2 linked regions of the Prochlorococcus marinus str. MIT 1013 genome follow. Each later gene encodes a partner of the first gene's protein in a complex. Links are inferred from orthologs where the notes say so. Each region holds a gene or a part of one and is shown in the gene's direction. Other genes may lie near its edges.

The links.
Region 2: the proteins of hisH (region 1) and hisF are in contact, whole or in part, in a crystal structure (PDB 6RU0), measured with the Thermotoga maritima proteins. The link is inferred for Prochlorococcus marinus str. MIT 1013 from one-to-one orthologs. Residues at the interface, in WP_004080484.1 of Thermotoga maritima: Asn15, Arg18, Arg22, Arg117, Leu118, Pro119, His120, Met121, Gly122, Trp123, Asn124, Asn134, Gly135, Tyr136, Tyr138, Val140, Tyr158, Glu180, Lys181, Ser182, Ser183, Lys184, Ile185; in WP_004080486.1 of Thermotoga maritima: Met1, Leu2, Ala3, Arg5, Ser40, Glu41, Asp45, Glu46, Ala70, Glu71, Ile73, Asp74, Ile75, Pro76, Phe77, Asp98, Lys99, Ser122, Gln123, Glu161, Thr195, Leu196, Asn247, Arg249, Glu251.

What each region holds. Positions count from the first base shown.
Region 1 is NZ_CP114778.1:695,649-705,389, forward strand. The notes cover bases 1-2,761. They hold hisH (imidazole glycerol phosphate synthase subunit HisH), read left to right. Parts: upstream 1-946; coding sequence 947-1,576; downstream 1,577-2,761. Other genes in these bases: O5633_RS04490 (GuaB3 family IMP dehydrogenase-related protein), read left to right, coding at 1-345; trxA (thioredoxin), read left to right, coding at 562-885; rsmD (16S rRNA (guanine(966)-N(2))-methyltransferase RsmD), read left to right, coding at 1,578-2,213; petG (cytochrome b6-f complex subunit V), read right to left, coding at 2,161-2,280; O5633_RS04515 (c-type cytochrome), read left to right, coding at 2,337-2,726. Also shown: more of O5633_RS04520, read left to right, coding at 2,762-3,475; O5633_RS04525 (serine hydrolase), read left to right, coding at 3,519-4,586; bchI (magnesium chelatase ATPase subunit I), read left to right, coding at 4,705-5,793; crossover junction endodeoxyribonuclease RuvC, read left to right, coding at 5,794-6,258; O5633_RS04540 (5-formyltetrahydrofolate cyclo-ligase), read left to right, coding at 6,287-6,883; O5633_RS04545 (SufE family protein), read left to right, coding at 6,926-7,390; O5633_RS04550 (homoserine dehydrogenase), read left to right, coding at 7,427-8,743; O5633_RS04555 (hypothetical protein), read left to right, coding at 8,836-9,054; O5633_RS04560 (ABC transporter substrate-binding protein), read left to right, coding at 9,097-9,741. UniProt on the Escherichia coli protein: IGPS catalyzes the conversion of PRFAR and glutamine to IGP, AICAR and glutamate. The HisH subunit catalyzes the hydrolysis of glutamine to glutamate and ammonia as part of the synthesis of IGP and AICAR.
Region 2 is NZ_CP114778.1:1,915,249-1,925,137, forward strand. What follows is about bases 6,528-9,436. They hold hisF (imidazole glycerol phosphate synthase subunit HisF), read left to right. Parts: upstream 6,528-7,551; coding sequence 7,552-8,322; downstream 8,323-9,436. Other genes in these bases: chlG (chlorophyll synthase ChlG), read right to left, coding at 6,528-7,260; O5633_RS10960 (DUF2862 domain-containing protein), read right to left, coding at 7,276-7,497; ubiE (bifunctional demethylmenaquinone methyltransferase/2-methoxy-6-polyprenyl-1,4-benzoquinol methylase UbiE), read left to right, coding at 8,403-9,101; O5633_RS10975 (DUF721 domain-containing protein), read right to left, coding at 9,113-9,436. Also shown: lepA (translation elongation factor 4), read left to right, coding at 1-1,673; O5633_RS10930 (hypothetical protein), read right to left, coding at 1,690-1,881; O5633_RS10935 (ABC transporter permease), read left to right, coding at 2,048-2,806; tRNA (guanosine(18)-2'-O)-methyltransferase TrmH, read right to left, coding at 2,828-3,517; O5633_RS10945 (porin), read right to left, coding at 3,694-4,698; O5633_RS10950 (16S rRNA (cytosine(967)-C(5))-methyltransferase), read left to right, coding at 4,921-6,237; more of chlG, read right to left, coding at 6,310-6,527; more of O5633_RS10975, read right to left, coding at 9,437-9,595; O5633_RS10980 (PspA/IM30 family protein), read left to right, coding at 9,670-9,889.

The sequences.
Region 1 (9,741 bases):
ATAGCTTGTGGTGCCGACTCAGTCATGATTGGATCCCCAATTGCAAGATCCAAGGAAGCGCCTGGGAAAGGTTTTCATTGGGGAATGGCAACTCCAAGTCCAGTTCTACCAAGAGGTACAAGGATTAAAGTTGGAACGACAGGAAGTTTAAAAAGCATTCTTTCTGGTCCTGCAATTCTTGATGATGGAACCCACAATTTATTAGGAGCAATCAAAACCTCCATGGGAACTTTAGGAGCAACGAATATTAAAGAAATGCAGAAAGTTGAAGTTGTTATTGCACCTTCTTTGTTAACAGAAGGAAAGGTTTACCAAAAAGCTCAACAACTTGGAATGGGGAAATAAAGCTACCGAAAGATTTCATAATTAAATACAACGGCTAGAGTTAAGTAGTGAGAGCCTTTGCTCTCACACTCCTCACACACCAAAATGCCCGATTAGTTCGGGTTTTTCTTATTCAAAAAACACACATCAATATTCAAACTTCGTTTAAAAATGGCAGCAAAACTTTTTATAGGCAAAATACAATTGTTATGATTTAGTTCTTAAGACTCCAAAGGTATGTCCACAGCTTCTGCAGTAACTGATTCCTCTTTCGAACAAGAAGTCCTCCAGAGCGACGTGCCTGTTTTGGTTGATTTTTGGGCCCCTTGGTGCGGACCTTGCAGAATGGTTGCACCAATTGTTGAAGAAATCTCTAAAGATTTCGAAGGCAAAATAAAAGTTTTTAAATTAAACACTGATGAGAATCCCAATGTTGCTAGTCAATATGGGATCAGAAGTATTCCGACTTTAATGATTTTCAAAGGAGGTCAGAAAGTAGATACTGTTGTTGGAGCAGTTCCTAAAGCAACACTCTCTGGAACAATCTCCAAACATCTTTAAAGTCTAATTATAGAATTTAGATTTTTCAAAGCCCTATGCAAATGATTCAAAGGTAAATATTTTGGCAAAAATTGGATTAATAGATTATGGAATGGGTAATCTTTTTTCCGTTCAACAAGCCTTTAAAAGGCTTAATCAACCTTTAGATATAATTTGTGATATCAAAACACTACGGACTTGCGATGCTTTAATTCTTCCCGGTGTTGGTGCTTTTGATCCCGCAATGATGAATTTAAGAAAAACCGAATTAATACCTTCAATAATTGAATGGATAAATAACGGCAAACCACTTCTTGGGATTTGTTTAGGATTGCAGCTTTTATTCGAGACTAGTGATGAGGGGACTTCAGAAGGTTTAGGAGTTATCAAAGGTCATATTCACAGATTACCTCAAGAAAAAAATGAAAGAATCCCTCATATAGGTTGGTCTCCAATCTATAAAACAAACGAATGTCCTATTCTAAAAAATTATCCTGATTCTAATTGGATGTATTTCGTCCATTCATACTCAGCATGTCCATTAGAACAAGAAAACATCGTAGCTACAACAAAATTTGGTAAAAAGGATGTTACATCTATTGTTTGGCACAAAAACACTGGAGCCTGCCAGTTTCATCCTGAGAAATCAGGAGTTGCAGGACAAAAACTTATTTTAAATTGGATTAATTGGTTAAAAAAAACTAAATTTTAGTTTGAAAGGGAAACTGAAACTTATTTCTGGGAAAAGGATAGAAAGTCCTTTAAACCAAAAGACAAGACCAACCTCCTCAAAGGTAAGAGAGGCACTAATCAATATTCTTGGGAACGAGCTCAAAGGAGCAAGTTGGCTAGATCTTTGTAGTGGAAGTGGATCAATGGCATGTGAGGCTCTTCAAAGAGGAGTGAAAAGGGTTCTTGCAATTGAAAAGCAAAGGGAAGCAGTAAAAATATGCAAAAAAAACCTTATAGATGTCTCAAAAACCATGAGTCATTCAATACATATTGAAGTCATATGTAGTGAATTGATCTCATCTCTCAAAAAGGGTCCAAAAAACAAAACAATTGAATTAATTAAAGATTACGAAAGACCTGATCAAAAATTTGATTTTGTTTTTCTTGACCCTCCATACGAATCAGGATTATATGAACTTTCTCAAGAACTTTTATTGTCTAAACAATGGATTAAAAAATCATCTACTTTGATATGCGAATGCTCGTCAAAATCAATGCCAAGAATACATAATGGTTGGCAATTAAAAAAAAAGAAATTTTATGGAAACACCTCTCTTATTTTTCTTATTCCCAATCAGGCATTGAACTGCTTCGACGATACTGATTCCACGCACTAACAAAAAGTCCTAATAATGTTATTGGAACCAATCCAAGAACAATCCCACATAGCAGAGGCTCAATCATTTGCTCGCTTTTTTCATGATTACTAGTAACAATTCTTTCATGTCAGAGAGGTTTTAGTGAATACTCCGTCATCAAAAGCATTAATTAACAAGGACCAAAAGATTAGCTCTTGGCGAATATTCTTATTATCTGCTGCCACTCTTGCCTTACTTATCCTTTTTTGGAGAATTGGAGATTTTAAGCAAGATCCTTTCATAACTCAAACTTTGTCTATTCAAGGTGAAGCTTTATCAGGAAGCAAATTATTCAAAATAAATTGTGTCGGTTGCCATGGGATTTCAGCTCAAGGTTTTGTAGGACCCGACCTCCACGAAGCGACTCAAGAGATGAGTGATAAAAAGATTATTAATCAAGTTATTCGAGGATTGACTCCTCCAATGCCAAGTTTTGAAATTGAACCTCAATCAATGGCTGATCTATTGGCATATATGCATTCACTCAATTAATAGTGGCAATTAAAAAAACTCTAAAAGTAGTACTTGTAGAACCATCAGGGCCAATTAATGTTGGGAGCGTTGCAAGGCTCTGTGAAAACTTTAGTGTTCACGAATTAAGACTAGTTTCTCCTAAATGCAATTATTTAGATCAAGAAGCGAAAAAGATGTCTGTAAGAGGACTGAAGATATTAGAAAAAGCAAAAGTTTATAAGGATCTAAATTCAGCACTTTCGGACTGCTCAAGAATTATTGCTACTTGTGGGAGAAAAGAACATGGCGAGATTCCGCTTTACTCAAATAAAGAGGCTTTGAGCTGGGCTCTTAAATCAGAAAGAGATGAGAAAATAGCTTTGGTTTTCGGAAGAGAAGACAGAGGTTTGTCTAACGAAGAACTTCTAAAAGCAAATAAAGTGATTAGTCTTAATACAAGTGAAAATTATCCATCATTAAATCTTTCACATGCAGTAGCAATTGTTCTTCATCAATTCAATCAATTGAATGAGCTTAATTTATTAAAACACCATACAAAAATGAGCTATCCTGCAAATTTAATTAAATTAGAAGATTGTATTAATGATGCAGGTAGTCTTTTACTTGATATTGGTTTCTTGATGAAACATACCTATAAAGCTAAAATGACGAAAATCAAACAATTGCTCTTACGAGGTGAGATAAAAGATGATGAAGTTGCACTGATTAGAGGAATAATCAGCCAAGCAAGATGGAAAATTAAAAATAAAAATGATTCATCAAAGTAACAAGCTACAATAATTGCAAAGGTTTATATTCTTTCATTTCAAAGTGAAAAATCACCTCAAGGTAATAACGAATATATTTCTAACAAGCATAGCCTTATCAGTTTTACTTGGAAGTTTTCTAAGAATTGTTGGTCCCATTAATCAAAGCTATAAAATAAATAAGAAAATTAATATAACAGGTAAATCTAGTAGGTCATTAAAAAATGAATTACGAATTAAAAAATCCAAATTATCATCATTTTACAATGATAATTTAGAAGATTTTGAAAAACTAGAAATATTAATTAATAAATGGGAAAACCTTATAATAAAAAATCCAGATTTAGATGTTAGTGCTTTTTTCATATCATTAGATAATAAATTCTATGCAGAAATAAAACCTGATGTAATGCTATCTGCAGCAAGCAGTATTAAGGTACCAATTCTGATTATTTTACTTACAATGCTAGATAGAGAAGAAATAGTCTGGAATGAAAATTTGATACTTACAGAAGATGTAATCGGTAGTGGTTCAGGCTGGATGGCATACCAAAATATAGGTGAAGGTTTCCCTGTTTATGAAGTAGCCACAGAAATGATCAGAGTTAGTGATAATACAGCAACTAATTTACTAATAAAACGATTGGGAGGGATCAAAGTAGTTAATCAAAGATTCAAAGAAATTGGCCTAAAAAATACACAAATAAATAATTATCTTCCTGATCTAGATGGAACAAATCTTACATCAACTAAAGATCTATCTTTAGCAATGGCTCTTGTTGATAATGGTTATCTACTTAATGTTAGTTCCAGAGATATTTTTAGAAAAATAATGAGCAAATCAAAAACTAATACATTAATACCTTCAGGAATTTTAAGAGGTCTTGGTAAACAATCTAAAGACACTGACTATCATCTTTCATTAAAAGGTTATTTAGTTCACAATAAAACTGGTGATATAGGAATCTCATATTCAGATACTGCTTTAATTCAAACTCCTCATAACTCAAGGGCATTCGCAAGTTTTATAGTAAAAGGTCCATTTAACGATCCCCGATCAACTGAGTTGATAAGAAATTTATCGGCCGAATTAGTCCCTTTTCTTAATCAAGATGAAAAATCAAGTAATTAAAATTAGATTTTTTACTAACTTAAAAAAACATTTTGCTTTTCATTATCATTTTTTTTTTGGACTTTATCAATCTAAAGTGGCCTGCTTATGAAACAATCTTGTTACCAGTACTAAGAAAGTGAGTTCAACTAGAAAACGCAGAGTTTTTCCATTCACTTCAGTGATTGGACAAGAGGAAATGAAGCTAGCGCTTCTTTTAAATGTTATTGACCCAAGAATTGGTGGAGTAATGATAATGGGTGATAGAGGTACTGGGAAATCCACAACAATAAGAGCACTTGCAGATCTATTACCTGCAATAGAAGTCGTTGAAGGAGATCCCTATAACAGCTCTCTTGATGATCCAGACCTTCAAAGCAATGATGTCCGGGAGAAAATAGACAGTGGTAGTGACATACAAAAAGGTGAGAAACAGGTCCCAATGATTGATCTACCCTTAGGTGCCACTGAGGATAGACTTTGTGGAACTATTGATATTGAAAAGGCTCTTAGTGAGGGTGTTAGAGCTTTTGAGCCAGGATTGCTAGCCAAAGCGAACAGAGGGTTACTTTACGTTGATGAAGTTAATTTGCTAGATGATCACCTTGTTGATGTGCTTTTAGACTCTGCTGCATCAGGCTGGAATACAGTGGAACGTGAAGGGATTTCGGTCCGACATCCTGCAAGGTTTGTACTTATTGGTTCAGGAAACCCTGAGGAAGGAGAATTAAGGCCTCAGTTACTTGATCGTTTTGGGATGAGTGTAGAAGTGAGAACCGTAAGGGAAGCAAAACTTCGCGTTCAAGTTGTTGATCAACGCACAGCCTTTGATAATGATCCTGAATCTTTTAGCGATTCGGTTCAAGCTAATCAAGACTCTCTTCAACAAAAAGTTGTTGATGCTCAAAATTTACTTAATGAGGTTTCTATCGATGAAGATCTCAGACTAAGGATTTCAGCAGTTTGTGGTGAACTTGATGTCGATGGACTTAGAGGAGATATTGTGACAAATAGAGCTTCTAGAGCCCTTGCTGCCTTTGAAGGAAGAAAAGAAGTAACTGAAGAAGATATTGCTCGTGTCGTGTCGACATCTTTAAGACATAGACTTCGAAAAGATCCTCTTGAACAAGTTGATTCTGGAGACAGAGTAATAAAAGCTTTTTGCAAAGTATTTGAAAAAAATGAACCTAATGATGTATCTGAATTTGAACTAGCTACAACAAACTAAGTGAGAATAATAGGAATAGATCCAGGTCTAGCAAGAGTAGGTTATGGAATCATTGATCAAATAGAAGGAAAGAAAATAATGCTTGATTGCGGAATTATAGAAACAAAGTCAACGCAAAAAGAAGAAAAAAGACTTGTAGAAATTTCAAATGATTTAAGTTCAATAATAAACAAATGGAATCCAAATTCTGCAGCAGTTGAAAAGTTTTTTTTCTACCGCTCTAGCACAACAATTAGTGTTGTACAGGCTCGCGGAGTGATAATGATGACTTTAGGAAAGCACAATCTTCCGATTCAAGAATTTCCACCAATGCAAATCAAACTTGCTATCACTGGTTATGGTCATTCAGATAAAGATGAGGTGTTAAATTCTGTCATGCATGAACTAAGTTTAAGTTCACCGCCAAAGCCAGATGATGCAGCCGATGCACTAGCTATTGCACTTACTGGAATCTATCTTAAATAATTAAATCTATAGTTAAAATATATTATTTATGAAAAGTATATATGATGATATTAAATCAAGAAAGAAAATTAAAAGAAAAGAATATAATTTAATCCGTAATTCTAATTCATCTTTAATACATGAGAAAATAAAGCTGAGTGTCAAATCAACATTAAATGTACTTTTAAATAAATATCATGTTGAAGGAAAATATATAGGTATTTATTGGCCATTAAAATATGAAGTGGATATAAGATTTATTAAAGACATTAATAATCTAAAAGTTGCTTTACCTTTGAGTTCTAAAACCAAAGGTATAAGCTATCATCATTGGTCAAATAATCCACTCGAGAGAGATTCAAACAATATTCCTGCACCAATAGGAGAAAATACTATTCAACCTAATGATATTTCTATCCTATTTGTACCTGCAATAGCTATAGATCAAGAAGGATATAGATTAGGTTACGGGGGAGGATACTTTGATCGTCTTCGGCAAAGAGATTTGTGGTTTTCAATACCATCATTTGTAGTCATCAGTAATAATTGCATATCTAAAAAACTTTTGCCTAGAGACAGATGGGATGTTCCATTTAATGGTTGGATTAGCGAAAAAGGTCTACATCAAATTGAAGCAACTAAATAATTAGTTAGGCTTTAGGATGTATAAATTGATTAAACTAATGAGGTGACTGAAATCAAAGAAAAATCATTCATTAATACTTATGGGAGTGATTCATTAGATAATCTTATAGAACGTCTACAATCAACTTCAGATCCCAAAAGGCGCTATGAATATATTTTATGGCTAGCTAAAAGTTTACCGTTGCTACCTGAAGATCTTCACCTGGAAACCACTAAAGTAAAAGGATGCATTTCAGAAGTATATGTTCTTGGAATTCTTTTGAAAGGAAAAATTCAATGGAAAGGATATTCAGACGCACTCATAACAAAAGGATTGCTAGCTTTTCTAATAAAAGGTTTGAATGATCTAACACCTTTTGAAGTACTCTCTATAAATGAAAAATTTATTGAGATGACTGGATTAAGCAAAAGCTTGACGCCATCAAGAGCAAATGGTTTTCTCAATATATTCCTAAAAATGAAAGCTCAAGCAAAAAACCTATCACTACCTAGCTCTGAGAATGAATAAACAGGATTTAAACAAAATTATCGCCTTAATAAAAACATGAAAAAAGTTGGTATCGGTTTACTTGGCCTAGGAACTGTTGGTCAGGGTGTTGCAAATATCATTAACAGCCCAAATAACAGACATCCATTAGTTGGAGAACTTGAACTTGTTAGTGTTGCAGTAAGGAATCTACAAAAGAAAAGAGGTGTATACATACCAGATTCAATACTGACAACAAACCCTATTGAAATAGTAAACAATCCCAATATTCAAATAGTTGTTGAAGTAATGGGAGGTATAGAACCAGCAAAATCATTAATTATCCAAGCCATAAGAGCAGGTAAATCTGTAGTAACTGCCAACAAAGCAGTAATTGCAAGATATGGTGAAGAGATTTCAAATGAAGCAAAAGACGCCGGGGTTTATGTCCTCATCGAAGCGGCAGTAGGAGGAGGGATCCCAATAATTGAGCCTCTAAAGCAATCTTTAGGGGGAAATCAGATAAACAAAGTAAGTGGAATAATAAATGGAACAACTAATTACATACTTTCCAGAATGGATAAAGAAGGAGTTAATTATGCTGAAGTTTTAAAAGATGCCCAAGCGCTTGGATATGCAGAAAGTGATCCAGCAGCAGATGTCGAAGGATCCGACGCAGCTGATAAAATTGCCATTCTAAGTGGACTTGCCTTTGGTGGAGCAATCAATCGAGCTGACATCCCAACAACGGGAATAAATCTACTAGAAGGCATAGATGTTAATTATGCAAGAAAGTTGGGATACGGAATCAAGCTTTTAGCAATATCTGAAAAAGGAGAAAATCAATCAAAAAGTGAAAACAGTCAGCCGCTTTCTGTTTGGGTTGAGCCAACATTGGTCCCTGAAGATAATCCATTGGCAGGGGTAAATGGAGTGAACAATGCAATTCTTGTGGAAGGAAATCCCATTGGCCAAGTAATGTTTTTCGGACCAGGTGCAGGGTCTGGTCCAACTGCATCAGCTGTTGTTGCAGACATACTTAACATTGCGGGTATTCAGTCTATGAGTGGTGACAAAGGCCTTAACTTAGATCCACTCTTATCAGCAAAAGGCTGGAGAAGTTGTCACGTAGCAGAAAAGAAACAAATAACTAAAAAGAATTACATACGGCTTATTGCCGAAGATAGTCCCGGAGTGATTGGAGAGATCGGAACTATTTTTGGAAAGAAACAAATATCTATTGAATCAATTGTGCAATTTGATGCAACAAATAAAGAAGCAGAGATAGTAGTTATTACTCACAAGATTAATCAAGGTCAACTTGAAGAGGCTCTTTTAGATATAGAAAACTTGTCACAAGTAAAGAGAATTGCAGCAACGATGGGTTGCCTTTAGCTAACGAAAACTAGTCAAAACGAAATTAAGTTGCTATTTATATAACAAGAACAAAGGAAATTTTATTTTAAATTTCTTTTCGGAACCAAACTATGAAAACATCCAAAAACGTAATTGAGAAAGCTAGAAAAGAAACAGAAAAAAATATTAATCAAGGAGATTGTGTTTATCTAAAGAATAAAAAAGAACTTTTTCAAGTATTGGGCATAGATAATGCTTATGAAAAATGTTGGGTTAGAGAATGGCCACTTAATCCTAAGGGATCCCCTGTCTTCGAGATATCAATAAAACAAGTATCTCCTAATCAATAAATATTTTGTGCTGGTAGAAATAATTATAGAATCGTATACTAAATGTTAAAATTAAATCATATAAAAAATATTTTTAAAGTCTCAGGTATTTTCTTAATACTCTTCCAGTTATCTTGCGTACAATATAAGAAGAGAGAAAATATTATTGTTGCAAGTGCAGGTAAAATTGAATCCCTTGATCCTGCTCAAGCAAATACTCTTAGGACACTACAAATACTAAGCGCCCTTGGAGATACTTTATACAAAATAAATAAGGAAGGAAATCTTACCCCAAGTTTAGCAAAAGATTTCCCAAAAGTAAGCAAGAATGGTTTGCTAATTGATATTCCACTTAAAGAAAATATTTCTTTTCACGATGGAAGTGTTTTTAATGCAGAAGCGATGGCATTTAGTCTTAATCGCTTTATGGAAATAGGAACTTTAAATTACCTGTTAAACGAAAAAATAGATACTATTGATGTCAAAGATGAATTTCTTATAAGAATAAAATTAAAAAAGCCATCGAGTTCTTTAAAGAGTCTTTTAACATCAGTAAATTTAACACCTATATCTCCTAATTCATATTCAAATTATAAAAATAGTTTCAATAATAAAAACTTTATAGGAACTGGACCTTACTTCTTAGAAAGCTTCAACTCAAGTCAACAAACAATCAGGCCATACAAAAACTATTGGGGAGAAAAACCT
Region 2 (9,889 bases), 1.2 Mb from region 1 along the record:
ACAATATGGACCTTGAGAGAGAGAGAGGAATAACTATAAAATTACAGGCTGCTCGGATGAATTATAAAGCGGATGATGGAGAGGAATATGTCCTGAATTTGATAGATACTCCTGGCCATGTTGACTTTTCTTATGAGGTGAGTCGTTCATTGCAGGCTTGTGAAGGTGCTTTGCTTGTTGTTGATGCTAGTCAAGGAGTTGAAGCTCAAACTTTGGCCAATGTTTATCTCGCCTTGGAAAATGATTTAGAAATTATTCCTGTTCTTAATAAAGTTGATTTACCTGGCGCTGATCCTGAGAAAATCAAAAATGAGATTGAATCAATTATTGGTTTAGATACATCTAAGGCAATTTCCTGTTCTGCTAAAACAGGGGTTGGTATTCCAGAAATATTGCAAGCAGTAGTAGATAGAATACCTTCTCCAAAAGATAATGTTGACCAAGCTACAAAAGCACTTATTTTTGATTCTTATTACGACCCTTACAGAGGGGTGATTGTCTATTTCAGAATCATGAGTGGTGGCATAAGTAAGAAAGACAAGGTTTTACTTATGGCTAGTAAAAAAAGTTATGAGTTAGACGAAATAGGCGTTATGGCTCCTGATCAAGTAAAAGTAAATTCTCTTCATGCAGGGGAAGTTGGATATTTAGCAGCTTCAATCAAAGCAGTTGCTGATGCAAGAGTCGGGGATACGATCACGTTGCAGGATAGACCTGCTGGAGAAGCTCTACCAGGTTACACAGAAGCCAAACCAATGGTTTTTTGTGGGTTGTTCCCCACTGATGCAGATCAATATCCAGATCTCAGAGAGGCTCTAGATAAATTACAGCTATCCGATGCTGCATTGAAATATGAACCTGAAACTAGTAGCGCAATGGGATTTGGCTTTCGTTGTGGATTCTTAGGTTTATTACATATGGAAATTGTTCAAGAGCGTTTAGAACGCGAATATGACTTGGATTTGATTGTTACTGCACCCTCAGTTATTTATAAAGTGAAAATGACTGATGGAGAAGTTTTGATGATCGATAATCCCGCTACACTCCCAGACCCTCAAAAACGTGAAACCATAGAAGAACCCTATGTCCGAATGGAAATTTATGCTCCTAATGATTACAACGGAACTTTGATGGGACTTTGTCAGGATAGAAGAGGAGACTTTATTGATATGAAGTACATAACGACTGATCGAGTCACTCTTATTTATGAAATACCTTTAGCAGAAGTTGTGACAGACTTCTTTGATCAGATGAAAAGTAGAACTAAGGGATATGCTTCTATGGAATATCACTTGATTGGTTATAGAGAAAATGATTTAGTAAGATTAGATGTTTTAATTAATTCAGAGAGAGCAGACCCTTTAACGACAATTGTTCATAAAGATAACGCTTATGGTGTCGGTAAAGGACTTGTTGAGAAATTAAAAGAACTTATTCCGAAACAACAATTTAAGATTCCTTTGCAGGCTTCTATTGGGAGTCGAATTATTGCAAGTGAAGGTATTAGTGCATTACGAAAAGATGTTTTGTCAAAGTGCTACGGGGGTGATATTTCTAGAAAAAAGAAATTGTTGAAGAAACAGGCAAAAGGTAAAAAACGAATGAAGTCAATGGGGAAAGTAGATGTTCCTCAAGAGGCTTTTATGGCTGTATTGAAATTAAATAATGATTAATAGTTGTTTTTATGATCTATGTTTGTTTTGTATAGCTTATCTCGCTTGAATTAGTTATGAACATCGATACTTCCTGATTCCCTTTTTCTTTGGTTAAATTTGTCCATATAAAACCTATAATTATTAAAGCTGCAATGGTTATTGAAAGCTCCCCTACGGTGAGACCATCATTTCTTAAATGCATTTTAAATTGTATGTATTCATTCATTTAAGCAATTTTTTTTTAATTTTCTACCTTTTACAGCTAAATTTAATTAGGTTTTATTATTTGATCATTGAATCTGAGAGATTTTATAAGACGAAAGAATTTGTCCACACGGTTATTTTTCGCTGGGCTGATAATTTTATCCGTATATATAGGCATCTCTATTTTCATGCCACTATTAATCTCTTTAAAGCTTGTACCTGATGGTGAATTTGGGTTAGGGAATCCGATTTTTTCGGCTCCATCCATAGATCACTGGTGTGGAACCGATCGACTAGGAAGAGATGTTTGTATTAGAACTTTAGCTGCGAGTGGAGTTGCTTTGCAGGTTGTTTTTGTTGCCGTATCTCTTGCTGTTCTGGTAGGCATACCTTTGGGACTTTTGAGTGGCTATATTGGTGGGCTTTTGGATAGGATTCTGGTGCTTTTCATGGATACTCTTTATACAATCCCTGTCCTTCTTCTTTCAGTGGTGATGGCATTTTTATTGGGTAGAGGCATATTGAATGCATCAATAGCATTGTGCGTCGTCTATATTCCCCAATATTTTCGACTTATAAGAAACCAGACTTCACAGGTTAAATCAGAACTTTATATTGAGGCGGCAATATCAATGGGAGCTTCCCCTTTGTGGGTAATAAGAAAGTATCTTCTTAAAAACGTTCTTACTTCTGTACCTGTGGTCTTAACACTTAATGCTGCAGATGCTGTATTGGTGCTTGGAGGATTAGGATTTCTTGGATTAGGTCTTCCTGAAAATATTCCAGAATGGGGAAGTGATTTAAATATGGCATTAGTTGCATTGCCTACTGGCATTTGGTGGACAGCGATTTATCCTGGTATGGCTATGTTCGTTTTAGTGTTGGGATTATCTTTTATTGGAGAAGGTTTAGAGAAATTTTTCAGTGAAACTAGTTTGCAGGATTAAATCATACTTGAGGTTTGGAATTTAGTATCTCATTTTTTCTGTTCTTGGGAGATCATCCATGATTTCACCTTTTTCATTAAGTTCTGGATATTTTCTGCCCTCACTTTTGCACCATTGAGCAACCTCGGGGTAAGCCCACTCGAAGATCTTTTCTTTGTATGTTTCTTGGCTCATACCCTCTCCAGACTCAGGAATTATATTGGCTACTTGACGTTGCCTTAGCGCTTCGAATAATAATGCCGATGCTGCAACTGATACATTCAAAGATTCAACCATACCTCTCATTGGAATATGAATATGCTCATCCATTAGACTCGCGGCTTCTTCACTGATACCCCATTTCTCGGCACCTAGTACAAATGCTGTTGACCCTTTGAAATTACATTTTCTATAGTCAATTGATTTTGGATTCAAGTTCGTGCCATATAATTTAAACCCTCTTTTCTTAAGAACTTTTATTGCCTCAGTGGTCTCTTTATATTGGTTTATTTGGACCCATTTTTGACTTCCTTGCGCCGTGCTATTAAATGTTAAAAACTTTTCTTTGTTGAAAACAGCATATGCCTCAAGAACACCAACTGCATCACAACTTCGTATTATCGCTGAGAGATTATGAGGCTTTTCAACATTCTCAATTAAGACTGTGAGATCCGAAATCCTCTTGTTTAGTACTGATTTTATACGTTCAAAACGTCTAGGTAGTAGAGGCATTTCTTATAACTTTTGGAACAGTAGGAGCTTTTTTATGATGATAGTGGTATTTATTTCATATATAAAAAATATATATTAGTGATTTTAAAAAATATTTGATAAATCTCCAAATAAAAAGCTCCTGCCAATGGACAGGAGCTTTTTATTTAAGTAAAAGAATTTAGGTTCTAATAAATTTAGAAGCTAAATGCAGTTTCAACAACAACACCAGTGTCGTCATCACCAGTACTTGTATCTTCAACAGTGAAGAAACCAGGAGTAAGTGTAACGTTGTCGTTCAATGAATAAGTGTAAGAAACTTCAAATCCTGTTGAATCTAAAGAATCACTACCATCAACATCAGTTGAGTTGTAAGCAGCACTTAATGTTCCTGGACCAACTTCGTAGTCAACACCAACGAACAAGTCGGTTGCATCAGCACCTGTTTCTGGATCTGTTGTGTCATAAGCAACGCTGAATGTTGCATCAATTGACTCTGGGCTGTAGTAGATACCACCACCAAATGTGTCGTATCCAGCTGTTCCGCCTTCACCGTCGTTAGAAGCGATTACCAGACCGCCACCAAAGCCGTCGCCGTTATAGCCAAGAGTGAAAGTTGAAACATCATCACCATCATCAGCGCCGATTCCTACTGTTGAATCAGCACCACCAACAGAAACGAAACTTACAGAAGCAACTACGCCGTTATCGTTAGAGTAAGCAACACCAACTCCAGGACCAGTTTCGTTACCAGCCAAAGAATAAGGCATGCTGCCTAGTCTGAAAGCGTCTGAATAAGCAGAAGTTGTTGCAGCAACAACATCATCCTGATCAACCAAAGGTCCAACAGTTACTGAAAGATCGCCAACAGGGAAGTTGTAAAATAAAGACTGAACATCTAGGCCACCTGTTTCAGCACTATCCATGCTTGCAAGTGGGCCACTAGCATTACCAGCTACGATGCCTGCAGAGAAAAGGTCTTCGCCAGTGAAGCTAGAATTTACATCTAGAGTATATGCATACTGCATATAAAGCTCTTCTTCTGTATCAGATGTTCCGCCATCAGCAACTGAACCAGTTGTGAAAACAGCTGAACCACCAAGAGTTGTGGTTGATGAAAAGGCAGTATCTGCATTAGCTGCAACAGGAGCCATAAGACCCAAAGCTGCTGGAGCTACTAATAATCGTGAAAAAAGCTTCATAGTGTCCTCACACATTAAAGAAGTTGTATCAAATTTAACGTTTGCAGTATGAGGTTAAAAGTATCTTATGTTACACCTTTTGAGTTGGCCTAGTACGAGCTATTCCTTTGAAAGTCATTGCAGTAAAAGACTTTTGGATCCCTTGAATTATGATTGTCTCGGTAAACACTTTACTGTCAACTGTTTTTCAATTGATCTCTTTTGAGTAAAAACCTGTCATCCATGAAAGGCTTAGATGCCAGAAAAGCTGCTTGGGAGGTTATCCAAGCAGTAGGTGGAGGTGCATTCGCAGATGTTGCTTTGGAAAGGGTTTTTAATCTTTATTCTTTTAAGTCGATAGATAAAGCCTTGATAACTGAACTTTCTTATGGTGCAATTCGCCAAAGATATTTTTTAGATTGTTGGATTGATTATTTAGGAAAAGTACCCGCTAAAAAACAACCTCCTTTATTAAGATGGCTATTGCATCTTGGGCTTTATCAGGTTTTAAAAATGGAGCGAATACCTCCATCTGCTGCAATTAACACAACTGTAGAACTTGCGAAAAAGCATCATTTAAAAAAACTGGCACCTGTTGTTAATGGAATCTTGCGATCTGCTCTTAGAAGCCAAAAGAGAGGTCTCCTGTTACCTGAATTGAAGAATCCGAGTTTAGAATTAGCAAAAAACGAATCTCTTCCTCTTTGGTTGGCAAGTGAATTGATTAATTGGAAGGGAATTGAAGATGCTAAGAAGATTGCTAAAGCATTTAATTGCATTAGTCCTATTGATATAAGAGTGAATAAATTGCGTGCAGATTTAAAAGAAGTAAAAGCAATTTTTGATTCCTGTGGTATTCATACCCAAGTGATATCAAACTGTCCTTACGGATTAGAAGTTCGAGCTGGTGTCGGTGAACCTAGGAAATGGCCCGGTTATGAAGAAGGGAAATGGAGTGTACAAGATAGATCTTCACAGCTAATTGCCCCATCATTAGGACCTTTGCCTGGAGAAAAGATTCTTGATGCTTGTGCTGCACCAGGCGGAAAATCAACACATATTGCTGAATTAATTAACAATGAGGGCAAGGTCTGGTCTGTTGATCGATCATCCAGAAGATCAAAAAAAATATTAGCTAACTCAGAGAGACTTGGGACTAAATGCTTGCAAATATTGGTTGCTGATTCTAATGAGCTATTACTCAAAAATCCTGATTGGAAAAGTTTTTTTGATCGTATACTTATTGATGCGCCATGCTCAGGATTGGGTACTCTTGCTCGCCACCCTGATGCAAGATGGAGAATGAATCAAGATAATATTCAGGAGCTTGTCGCTGTTCAAAGTCATTTACTTAAATCGTTAGCTCCTTTATTAAAAAGTGGAGGCACACTGATCTATTCCACCTGTACTATTCATCCTGAAGAAAATTTTAATCAGATAAAAAACTTTCTTCAATTAAAACCTGAGTTTTTATTGGAATATGAAAAACAGATTTGGCCTGGAGAGGAAGATAATGGAGATGGTTTTTATATTGCTGTTTTAAATAAATTAAAAAATTAATGTAAGTATATGGACTATAAATGTATTTTTTTTTAATAGTTTTTATCTTGTTTTAAGATTTAATAATTAATTTTATAAACTGATTAAGGAACTATGTCCTATGGCAATTGCAGTTACAAGCATTCCTAAAATCAGAAATGGTTGTGCGCTTGCTTGATACTTAACATCAAAACTTAATGGATCACGCAATAGCCAGATGTCTTGAAATGTTATTTGAGGAATTATAAGTAAAACCAGAATGACAGATGCAAAATGTTGTCCTATCGCTATTAAAACTACTACCATTGCCAGTTGAAAGATATCTATCATTCCTGCGCTAATACGACTTGCATTTTTAATACCAAAAACAACAGGAAGTGATTCAAGCCCAAGGCTCTTATCCCCTTCCACGCTTTTAAAATCGTTAATTACAGCAATTCCTAAGCCTGACAAGCTATAGGCAAGAGTAAGAAGAGCAGTTGTCCATGTTAAATGTCCAAATAGAGCCTGTCCAGCCCACCAAGGAAGAGCTATGTAGCTTGCACCAAGTGCATAATTCCCAAGCCAACCATTTTGTTTAAGTTTTAAAGGTGGTGCTGAGTAAATAAAACTTACAAATGAACCTCCCAATGCTAGAAGAAGGACTGAAGGAATAGTGTGATGTGCCCATAAATCCAATAAATATGCAATTCCAAGACCAGCTATTAATAGAACCCAAATTTGACATTTCACTTGAAAAAGTGAAATTGCCCCTGAAGGTATTGGTCTATTAGGTTCATTTATTGCATCGATTTCTCTATCAAAGTAATCATTTATTGTTTGCGTGTATCCAGTTAAGAGTGGCCCGCTCATAAACATGCAACTGATCGAAGCAAGAACGTTGCTTAATTCCCAGTGGAAATTACCACTGGCAGCTGCTCCACAAATGACTCCCCATAACAAAGGAATCCATGTGATTGGCTTCATTAATTGCAAACGAAGCTTCCAAATGTTTTTTGTTTCAGAACCTCCTTTTATTCCAAGGAGTTGCCTAGCATCGCTCACTTTTTTATCTCAGGGTTAAGAAAGTTCATCTTCGAAGAACCAATGTTTGCTTCCATCATTCATTTTAATTACCACACCAATGCCACCTCTACCATCAGTCATCTTGTAATCGATTACAGTACCTCTTGGATCCTCAGATAGTTGGTTGATCAAATAAGAAGGTATGCGATCTCTTACACGTTCAATATTGATTTTAATTTTTGAACCTATCCTTGAAAGGGAGGTTGGCTTAGCCATGGCATCAAAATGCTTAAGTTTGGGCAACCATAACAGTTCCCCTGTTTAAAAATCATGGTTGCTTTAAGATTGATCCCTTGTCTTGATGTTTCAAATGGAAGAGTAGTGAAGGGGGTTAACTTTGTAGGATTGCGTGATGCAGGTGATCCGGTTGAGCTTGGATGTAGATATAGCAAGGCTGGAGCCGATGAATTGGTCTTCCTAGACATAACAGCTACGCACGAGAAAAGATCAACTTTGGTTGATATGGTTAGAAGAACATCAGAAGCGGTAACCATTCCTTTCACTGTTGGAGGTGGGATAAGTTCTATAAATGGAATAAATGAATTGTTACGAGCAGGAGCTGACAAAGTAAGTTTAAATTCCAGTGCTGTTAAAGACCCTTCGTTGATTTCTAAAGGGGCTAATCGTTTTGGATCTCAATGTATTGTTGTTGCAATAGATGCAAAAAAGAACAAAAATATTCCTAATAAGTGGGACGTTTATGTGAGTGGTGGACGTAATAATACTGGTTTGGATGCGATTGAATGGGCAGAAAAAGTATTTGAGCTAGGAGCAGGAGAAATCCTATTAACTTCCATGGATGGTGACGGAACTCAAAATGGATATGACATCGAACTGACAAAATCTATTGCTGAAAAGGTTCCAATTCCTGTAATAGCTTCAGGAGGGGCTGGTTGCTTGAAACACATTAAAGAGGCTTTTACTCTTGGGAAATCTTCAGCTGCTCTCTTGGCATCCCTATTGCATGATGGACAATTAACTATCAGCGAAATAAAAGAATATCTAATTAAGGAAAATTTACTTATCAGACCAGTTGAATGATTAATATTTGCACTAAAAGATATAAAATAAATTTCTTTGCATTAAGTTTTATTTGCGAGTAAAGAACTCCTTAGACTTATATGAGACCTGGTAATACTAAAGCTATCGAGGAAATGTTTAATTCAATTTCTTCAAAATATGATTTTTTAAATGATATTTTTAGCTTTGGATTACATAGGCTATGGAAAAGAAAACTATTGAATATTCTAAATCCAATTTTTGGACAAAAATGGATAGATCTTTGCTGTGGAACAGGAGATATGGCAATACTTTTGGCTAGATATATGAAGAGTTCTGAAAATATTACTGGAATAGATTCAGCCTCTCAAGCATTATTAGTTGCGAGAGAAAGATCTAAGCAAAATTATTCTTCAATTGAATGGATAAATCGCGATGCTCTTGAGACAAATCTCACTTCACATCAATTTGATGGCCTTTTAATGGCCTATGGCTTAAGGAATCTTTCAAGTCCTTATGCGGGGCTTAAAGAGGCTTTGAGGATTTTGAAACCAGGAGGCAAAGCTGGAATATTAGATTTTAGATCTTTTGAAGGGCCTTCCATTCAAGGTCTATTCCAAAAAATTTACTTAAGTTTTTATGTTGTTCCAATTTCATCTCTTTTCGGCTTGGGGAAAGAATATTCATATATAAAAAAAAGCTTAGTTAACTTCCCTTCAGGCGAAAAACAAATTCATATGGCACTTTCTGTTGGCTTTAAAAAAGCAAAATACCAAACATTAGCCAAGGGGCAGATGGGGATTTTATTACTTGAAGCTTAAAACCAAGTTTTTCAATCTATTCTCAATTCTTTTCTTCTACAAAAACTACATTTACCCCATAATTTAACTTCTCCCTTGGGAGAAGGAACTTTACAATAAGGGCAATTTGCAATTCCATTCTTATCAGTTCTACTTGGATGTTTTTCCCATATGTCTTTTTCACTTTCTTTAGTGACCAAATCAATAGGATAATGTTGTCTAATCCGAATTTCTTTTATTTGATATCCATAGGAATTTAAAGATTCAATTAACTCCATACGATTGTATTGGAGCGCTTGTCTCCACTGCGGGTGACTTGATCCAATCGTTAAAACTTTATTTTGAATGTTAAGTGGTGTGCAATTCAATGCGAGTTGTTCCCCAGCTATTTCTACCCAATCCTGAATAAGGCCTCCGACACTCCCTTTCCATGAAGACTTTATTTCCTCTAAGCATGTATATATTGACTGTTCTCTTTTTGCTTTTGTTTTATGCGTTAAGTTTTCTAAATTCAATTTTAATTAGACACTATTGATGAGTTGGTGCTTAAATCTAGCTAATATTTTTTTAGATTGCTTCAAAGATCATAATGGGATTATTAGATAGGTTAAGTCGCTTGCTAAGGGCAAATCTAAATGCTTTTGTCAGTGATGCAGAAGATCCAATAAAAATACTTGATCAGTCTGTTGCTGATATGCAAGAAGACTTGGTAAAGCTTCGTCAAGCGGTTGCTATGGCTATTGCAAGTCAAAAAAGACTAGAGAATCAGGGAAATCAAGCAAAAGAGCAAATTAAAAATTGGCTTTCTA